2 regions of the Agrobacterium sp. NPDC090273 genome follow, and region 1 is predicted to be linked to the other one. Evidence: riboswitches for the same ligand, from Rfam matches in the RefSeq annotation. Region 1 holds a riboswitch; the other holds the start of a gene.

Region 1 (4,407 bases):
TGCAGCAGCCCGAAGCTATCTGGGCGTGAACATCGTTCATGCGTCGCCAAGCGGACAGCCGGTGGTTTCCATGGGCGGGATGCACGTCGTACCCGACATGCGCTACGACGCGCTTGATCCAGATAATATCGATGCTCTGGTGATCGCCGGTGGTCTCAGTTGGGAAAAAGGCGAGGCCGCGGATATCAGTGCCCTTGTGCACCGGTTTCGAAACAAGGGGCGTGTGATCGGTGGGATCTGCGCCGCCGCAAGCGCACTTGCGGGAACCGGCATCCTCAACGATGTCGCTCATACCGGCAACTCGCTGGCATCGCATCGTGCCTATCAAGCCTATCTGGGTGAAGGTCTTTATCGCGATCAACCGCAAGCCGTCAGCGACGGCGGTATCGTCACGGCGCCGGGCAGCGCACCGGTCAGTTTCGCAACGGAAATTCTCAAAGCCCTTGGCCTCTTTGGTCCGGAGGCCGAAGCGGAATTGAGAATTTTCGCAGCGGAACACACGAAGTAGGACAGAAGCTATCTGCCGCGATCCAGAACGCGGCAGATGCGAGGGTTAACAGCGTCGCCCTCGCCAGCTAACACGCGACGAATATCGCGGCTGTTGAGATGCAGACTGCGATCGAGAGGAAGGTCCAGGCGGGCGATCTTGGCCTTTGCAGCGGCAATGAACGCGACGCTGTGTTGCTGAAAATAATCAAGAACGGCCATCTGATCCGGCTCGCCCTTCAACAGGGCCTTGAAGGCCAGGCGGTGCACGGCGCAGGTCGCGCCGTGACCGGGAACGGCGAAACGCAGCGCGTCGAGTTCGTCGCTCCATTCTGCCGCGTCCCGCATGTTGTCAAACCGACTGGAAACGCTTCAGGAAGAAGGCGCTTAGCGTTCCAATCAATGCCCAGAAGACGAAACTCGTCACCGTCGCGGCAACGATGAACTGACGCTCCAGCGGCAGAGGCGCCAGCGCATGTTCACCTTCCGGCGGAAGCGGCGCACCCACCACATGCGGCGCGACAATCAGCACCAGAGCCAGAACCGCCGCCCAGGGTTCACGTCGGAAAGCGATCAGTGCAATACCGCCGCCAGTCGCGGCAACGGTTGCGATCCACCAGGTTTGACGAGCGGCGAGTGCGGCAGCCGGGCTTCCAGGCAGTTCTGGCGGAAGACCGATCATCGGTGCCAGCATGACGGCAGCAAACCCCGCCACACCCCACAACAGGCCCTCACGCCAACCGCCGTTGGTGCCGCGCAACGACAAGAGACCGGTCAAGACGAGTGCATAACCGATGGCCGTCAGAACATTGGCTGCGACTGTATAGGCCGCACGTTCGAAACCATCAGCCGGAGCCCAGGCGTCTTCGTCATGTTCATGTGTGTGGGCTGGAGCCTGTGCGGTCGTTTGCGCATCGGTTGCCGGCGCCGTGTCATGGCTGTGTGGAGCTTCACCACCAGCGCTTTCGTAGGTTTCCGCCTGCAGGATCAGCGGTGTGGTGCCAACGGCCTGCATGGCCGAAACGGCGACACCGCCAATCAAGCCGACCAGCACCGACGTAAAAACAATATTGCGAAAAGACGACATGCAATTTCCCCCTCAGGAGCATGAACCCGAAAGCGTCAGTGGCTTTCGAACGTCATCATGCCCTGTTTCCTCAAATTCTGGAGCAGCTTCACGTTCAGGGTGCAAAGTCCCCGAAATCATTCAGCTTTAGTGGCAGGGAAACGCATTGGCGTGGCGCGTATCATGCGCTGCGTTGTGAACAGCTTCGACATGCGAGAAGCCGACGAAACCGACGACGAAAAGGCCGAGAACGATCGCTGTCAGCGATTGGGCAATGCTGCTGCTTTTCGCTGTTACAGCGGCATTGGCGGTATTCTGATTGATAATAGACATGGTGAGCCTCTCCCGGCGCATCAGCGCCATTGTGAACGGGCAAGCGTCCAATCCAGGCGCAGGACCGCATCGATACAATTCACCACGGGGAATGCGAGACTGACACAGGCGCAGTCACCTGCCCCTGTAATCCTGCTGCTCCGGACACCCCGCCGGCATAAACATTTCCGTGAGGGCAGGTCTCCTGGCTCGCGGGTCAAAACCTGAAACACCTTCCCGGCCGGGTTATCCCCCGCATGAGCCCAACCTTTCGGTTCCAGCCATGCAGCCGACCAGTGGTATTTCCGTTTCAGGCTCTCCGCTCACAGTTGCGGGGGCAGCCACGAATGGGGATTGCTCCTTATCGTGTTCCCTTTTCACCTTCCGGATTTCCGGAAGGAACCATCACAGTTTTGTTATCCGACGGCGATAGTGGAGAGTCAATGCCTCTCCACCTCAACGCGCCGGAACAGCCTTCAGATAGGCGGCAATCGCGTCCCGGTCGTCCGCCGTCAACCGTGCCATGTTCTGCTGGACCTTGACCATGGAGCCGCCGACGCTGTCGAACTCCGGTGTAAAGCCGGTCTCGAGGTAGCTTGCGATATCCTCGGCTGCCCAACCGCCGATGCTTTCCGATGCTGGCGTAATGTCAGGAATTCTGCCCTCACCTTCCGGATTGGGACCGCCCGCCAGCCATTTGTCCGCAAGGAAGCCGCCAAGCGCATTGCGCGGCGTATGGCATTCGCCACAATGGCCAGGGCCCTCCACCAGATACTGGCCACGCAGCAGTTCGGCATCGGCATTGGCAAGTTCGACACGAGGGGCGCCTTTATCGAAATAAAGGAATTTCCAGCCACCCAAGGTGACACGCATGTTGAACGGGAATGGCAGGTCGTGTCCCGGTGCATCGTTCTGGCTCGCGGGAAGCGCCTTGAGATAACCGAAGAGATCGTTGATGTCCTTGGAGGTCATCCTGGCATAGGATGCATAGGGGAAGGACGGATAAAGATGTTCACCATCCCTGCCGACGCCCCGTGTCATGGCGTCGCCAAACTGCGCCAGCGTCCACCCGCCAATACCGTGCTGCGGATCAGACGAGATGTTCGGCACACGGAAGGTTCCGAAAGGGCTCGGCAGATCCTGACCGCCGGCAAGCGTCAGAAGTGCATCACCTGTTACACCGGGCGCAGCATGACAGCTTGCGCAGCCGCCTGCCCAGAACAGCGTCTCGCCGTTGGCGAGGTCCGGCTCTCCAAGGCTCGCCCAGTGGCTTGGCGCCTGCCGCTCCGGCGCCGTAACGACCATAAAAATACCGAAACCAGCGGCTGCGGCCAATACGGCGCCGCCCGCAAGTTTCGTCCAGATGGAAGGCATACCCCTCTCCCCTCTCAGACCAATCGACATTCACATTTGCACTGAGCGCACCGGATCGATCCGACGCCTCAAGAGAAAGCCACCCGAAGGCGACTTTCCCGATGCGATGAACATCACTTCTTCAGACGGTAGGTCTGATGGCAGGTACCGCAATCGGCGCCGAGTTTCTGCATGGCGGTTGCGACGCCGGCCTGATCCACGGGCAGGCTGGCGAGAATCGCGTCCGCATCTTCACCGAGCTTTGCAGACTTGGCCTTGAAGTCCTCGAAATTTTCCCAGATGGCGGGTGCTGCCGCACTGCCAGCTTCGGAGCCAGCCGGGAACTGGTCCGGGAAAGCCTTGGCGTTGGTGCTGATTGTCGTCACGGCAGTCTTGACCGCCTCGGCGTCAAAAGGCTTCTGCCCCTTGGAAATGGCGGCGAGCGACCCCATCGCGCCGCCAATCTGCTTCATCATGCCTTCGCGCTTTTCGACTTCGCCGGCTGCGTAAACCGCACCGGCGCACAGACAGCCGAACAGCATCGCTGCCGTGATGGTTTTCAGTTTCATGAACTCTCTCCTTGATCCCGACAGGTAACGGGCTTGATACGAACGGGGCGAGGATGCCCGTTCCGTCAGGCAAAAAGAAGTCACATTGAAGTGAAATTTCGCGTGAAAACAGAAGCCTAAGACAACCCTTCCCAGAGTGTCAGCAATGCGACTGCAACCAGCATCACACCCGCAGCGCGACCGATGAAAACAGTGGTAGCAGGCGAGGAAACAAGCCATGCCCTGCTTCTGTCCGCCGTTAATGCCAGCCCGCCATAGACCGCAAACTGGGTTGCCGCGACCATGAGGCCCATCACCGCGCCCTGCATCCAGATCGGCCCATAGGCGGGTTTGAGAAATTGTGGATAGATCGCCATCATGAAGAGATAGGCTTTGGGGTTCGACAGGCAGGTGAGCATGGCGCGCCAGAACGCTTTTCTGGCCGAGACGCTGGCATCCGCTTCGCCACCGTTCACGACGATGGAACTGCGCGCGAGGCTGATTCCGATCCAGACCATATAGGCTGCACCGGCGATCAACAGCGGTTTGAACAGCGATGGTATCCAGACAGCAAGCGCCCCCACACCAACGGCACCATACAGGGAATGCACAATGCCGCCCGCACTCATGCCACTTGCCGCC
Region 2 (4,407 bases), on a different contig from region 1:
GTCGCCGGGAATTGCTTGGCCCGGCCGGATGCGGACCAGTTCGACATCCGGCTCCATGTCCAGGGGGTCGAGATCGTCGAAGTTTGAAATATGCGGCAGGATCGGAACCGCAACGCGGATTTTTGCACCGTTTTTGGCGGTCTGGACATTGGAGAGGCCGAGCGCATCTTCCGCCGGCAGACGAGCGGCGTCGGGAAAATGCGGAAGAAGGCCGACGGTTTGCCATCCCGTTTTGGCAGCGATGATCCGCATGCCTTCGTCGAACAATGAAGGATCGCCGCGAAAACGGTTGACAATGAAGCCTTCTATCATCGCGGCATCGGCGTCATCCAGCACCGCACTGGTGCCGACCAAGCTCGCGATGACGCCACCCCGGTCAATGTCGCCGATCAGGATGACCGGTACATCGGCGGCACGGGAAAAACCCATATTTGCAATGTCGTTGGCACGCAGATTGATTTCTGAAGCGCTGCCGGCACCTTCCACCAGAACCAGATCGGCTTTTTGCTTCAGCAACTCGAAACTTTCCAGGACCTTCGGCATCAAACCCGCCTTGAGGCCCTGATATTCTGCGGCTTTTGCGTTGCCGGCGATCTTCCCTTGCACGATTACCTGCGCCCCGGTCTCGCTTTGCGGTTTCAGCAGGACGGGGTTCATGTGAACCGACAGCGCGACGCCCGCGGCACGCGCTTGCAGGGCCTGCGCACGGCCGATTTCACCGCCATCCGCCGTAACTGCCGCATTGTTTGACATGTTCTGCGGCTTGAAGGGCATGACGCTCAGGCCGCGCTTGACGAAGGCACGTGCCAGCCCCGCCACCATCAGCGATTTCCCGACATCGGAGCCGGTTCCCTGAAACATAAGGGCGCGTGCAGTCATGGATCAGAACTCGATTCCCGCCTGCGCCTTCACGCCCGCCTTGAAGTGATGTTTGACGAGGCTCATTTCCGTGACCATATCGGCGGCCTCGATCAGGGCTGGCTTGGCGTTACGGCCGGTGACGATGACATGCAAATCAGTCCGGCGTTTCTCAAGCGTTGCAATGACCTCTTCCAGAGGCAGGTAGTCGTAGCGCAGTGCGATGTTGAGTTCATCCAGGATCAAAAGACCGATGCTTTCATCGGCCATCAGGGTCTTGGCCTCTTCCCATGCCTTGGTTGCCGCGGCGACATCGCGCTTCAGATCCTGCGTGTCCCATGTGAAACCTTCGCCCATGGTTCGCCACTCCACCTTGTCGCCAAACAGGCTCAGTGCTTGCTGCTCACCGGTCGACCATGCGCCCTTGATGAACTGCACGACGCCGACACGCCTGCCATTTCCGAGCATGCGCAAGGCGAGCCCGAACGCCGCCGTCGATTTACCCTTGCCGGGGCCGGTATTGACCATCAGCAGACCTTTTTCGACCGTCTTTTCAGCAACTTCGGCATCCTGCACCGCTTTACGGTTCACCATCTTCTGCCGGTGTCGCTCGGCTTCGGCGTCGTTGATTTCGCGGTTCATCATGCATGTCCCTGTTTTTCGGCAGCGCGTGTGAACACCTCGCCGTGGAAGCGGCGACTATACCCAATTTGCCGCACCCGGCAATCCGCTGGCAGGGACAGCATGGCATTGACCGCAAAAGGCGTTCAGCCTAAGTGTATCGAGCAAACGGTCTTTTTCCGGCAACGGGGAAAGCTAAGAGGGAACACGGTTCAAGCCCCGTTGGGTCAATCCGTGGCTGCCCCCGCAACTGTAAGCGGTAAGCCCACACCGTGAAGCCACTGGACCGAACATGTCCGGGAAGGCGGTGTCAAACGGGTATCGATCAAGCCGCGAGCCAGGAGACCTGCCGTTCACGCAAAAACGTCTGCCGGGCGGGGTGCTCCGGCCAGCCGCTGAAATCGAACGAGCCGCCTTGCCTGGCAAGCGTGCCGTTTTCGAGATGCGCACCCCGAAAAGTTTTAAGGCGCGGAAAGCGAAAACGGTTTGGATATCGCAGTCACATCCTCATGCACCAAAGATGGGTTGGAAAACGATGACGTTTCCGGCGTGGTCGTGTTTGTGTGCCGCAGTTGTCGTGATGCCAGCGATCCAGATCTCGATCCCCGTCCCGGTTCCATCCTGGCGGAACGTGCAGCCGAAAAGGCGCACAACGCGGGTATCGAGGTGCGAAGCGTCAATTGTCTTGCCAATTGCAAGCGTGGGCTGAGCGCTGTTTTACGTGGCGCCGATGGCTGGTCTTATGTGTTTGGCGGACTGACGCCCGACAATGCCGAGGATTTGCTTGTTGGCGCTCGCCTGCTGGCCACTGCGCCGGACGGGCTGATGCCCTGGCGCGGCCGTCCAGATAGTTTGAAGCGCGGCATGGTCGCGCGTATTCCCCCATTCGATTTTACCGAGGAGATGAAATGAGCACCCTTCTGGATCGCGTTCCCTGCACCATCGTTACCGGTTTTCTGGGGGCCGGAAAAACAACGCTTCTGCGTGGCCTTCTCGAAAAACTCGACGGGAAACGTCTTGCCATTATCGTCAATGAATTCGGTGATGTCGGCATCGATGGCGAAATTCTCAAGGGTTGCGGTATCGAGAGCTGCCCGGAAGAAAACATTGTCGAACTGGCCAATGGCTGCATCTGCTGCACAGTGGCCGATGACTTCCAGCCAGCGATCGAGCAGATTCTCAGCCGCCAGCCGAAGGTCGAGCACATTCTGATCGAGACTTCGGGTCTGGCACTGCCAAAGCCGCTTGTTCAGGCTTTCCAGTGGCCGGCGATCAAAAGCCGTGTCACGGTTGATGCCGTTATTGCTGTCGTGGACGGCGCAGCTCTGGCTGAAGGCCAGGTCGCACACGACATGGAGGCTCTTTCCGCACAGCGGCAGGCCGATGAAGCGCTTGATCACGATGATCCCGTTGAAGAGGTTTTCGAAGATCAGGTTGCCTGTGCCGATCTCATCGTCATGACCAAGGCCGATCTGCTTGACGCTGCCGGTCTTGAAAAGGCCAAAGCCCACGTCTCGGAACATCTGCCGAAGGCTGCTAAGATCGTCGTCGCGTCGAACGGCGCCGTTGATCCTGCCGTGCTGATTGGCCTCGGCCTTGCGGTTGAAGAGGATATCGAAAACCGTCATACGCATCACGATGAAGAACACGATCACGATCACGACGATTTCGACAGTTTCGTTATCGACCTGCCTGCGGTGACCGATCCGGAAGCCCTCGCCGTCCGCATCGCCGAAACGGCTGCAGCGGAAAACGTCCTTCGTATCAAAGGCTTCATCGAGGTTTCGGCCAAGCCGATGCGTCTTCAGGTGCAGGCGGTCGGAAGCCGCGTCAATCACTACTACGACCGGCCGTGGGCGCCCGGTGAGACGCGGCGCAGCCGACTGGTCGTCATCGGTGAAAAAGGCCTGAACCGCGAGAAGATCGAACAGATGCTGGCTGCCTGACAATGCATATCCTTGCCACGACATCGTCGTCTCTGGACGACCTGATCGAGCCGGTTGATCTCAACCAGCCGCAGGCAGATGTCGTGGTTTTGTCCTTTTCGGCCAGCGATCTCGCTTGTCTGGAACGGGCATGGCGGGAGGATCAGGCACGCCCTATTCTCGTTACCGCCAATCTTTCGGAGCTTCGCCACCCCATGTCGGTCGATCTTTGGATCGAGAAGACCGCAGAACACGCAAAGCTTATCCTTATCCGGATTCTGGGTGGTGCGTATCGCTGGCGGTATGGCGTGGATCAGCTTGCGCAGATGGCGCGACGGCGCGGTGTGAAGCTTGCGCTTCTGCCCGGCGAATGCAGCGAGCGCGACGAAAAGCTGGAAGCGGCTTCAACGATCGACCAGTCGACACTTGCTGCGATCCTCTCCTTCTTCCGCGAAGGAGGGTCGGAGAACATGGAGCGTCTCGCCAGCGGATTGGCGGCGCTCTCAGGCGGTTACAACTGGCCGCAAGTTGAACCTGTTCCCCTGCCAAAGACCGGCTTTTATCGGCCGGGTGAGGGCTTCGTTGCTGAAAAACGGGCGACGGAGGATTTTGGCGTCAATGCTCCAGTCCTGCCCATCCTGTTTTATCGCTCAATGCTGCTGGCGTCCGATGTCGCGCCCATCGACGCATTGTTTGCATCCTTGAAGGCGCGGGGTTTCGCGCCGTTGCCAATCTTTGTCAGCGGTCTGAAGGATGCGGATGCGGCGGGTTTTCTGGAGCGTGTGCTTCCCGGCTTGAAACCGGCTGCCATTATTGCTGCTACGGCGTTTGCCAGTCAGGTCGATGACCATGGAAAAACCCTGTTCGATCGATTGGGATTGCCGGTCTTTCAGGTCATCATGGCAACAACCCGGCGTGACGGTTGGGCGGACAATAGCCGTGGCCTAAACCCTTCCGATCTTGCCATGCACGTCGTGCTCCCGGAGCTGGATGGCCGGATTCT

The links. Region 1 has a riboswitch for cobalamin ahead of ACIQT8_RS12475 (CbtB domain-containing protein). Riboswitches for the same ligand answer to the same signal wherever they lie in the genome.
Region 2: linked by a shared signal. The riboswitch ahead of ACIQT8_RS19665 (DUF1636 family protein) and the one ahead of ACIQT8_RS12475 (CbtB domain-containing protein) in region 1 are both predicted to bind cobalamin.

Annotation. Positions count from the first base shown of each region.
Region 1 covers NZ_JBIVYN010000004.1:92,629-97,035, forward strand. The annotation lists gene ACIQT8_RS12460 (type 1 glutamine amidotransferase family protein) at 1-508, shown strand, start outside; gene ACIQT8_RS12465 (hypothetical protein) at 517-834, opposite strand; gene ACIQT8_RS12470 (CbtA family protein) at 839-1,573, opposite strand; gene ACIQT8_RS12475 (CbtB domain-containing protein) at 1,700-1,885, opposite strand; cobalamin riboswitch at 2,042-2,286, opposite strand; gene ACIQT8_RS12480 (c-type cytochrome) at 2,321-3,238, opposite strand; gene ACIQT8_RS12485 (c-type cytochrome) at 3,352-3,786, opposite strand; gene ACIQT8_RS12490 (LysE family translocator) at 3,903-4,407, opposite strand, start outside.
Region 2 covers NZ_JBIVYN010000007.1:286,303-290,709, reverse strand. The annotation lists gene ACIQT8_RS19675 (cobyric acid synthase) at 1-879, opposite strand, end outside; gene cobO (cob(I)yrinic acid a,c-diamide adenosyltransferase) at 883-1,500, opposite strand; cobalamin riboswitch at 1,632-1,848, shown strand; gene ACIQT8_RS19665 (DUF1636 family protein) at 2,005-2,391, shown strand; gene cobW (cobalamin biosynthesis protein CobW) at 2,388-3,425, shown strand; gene cobN (cobaltochelatase subunit CobN) at 3,428-4,407, shown strand, end outside.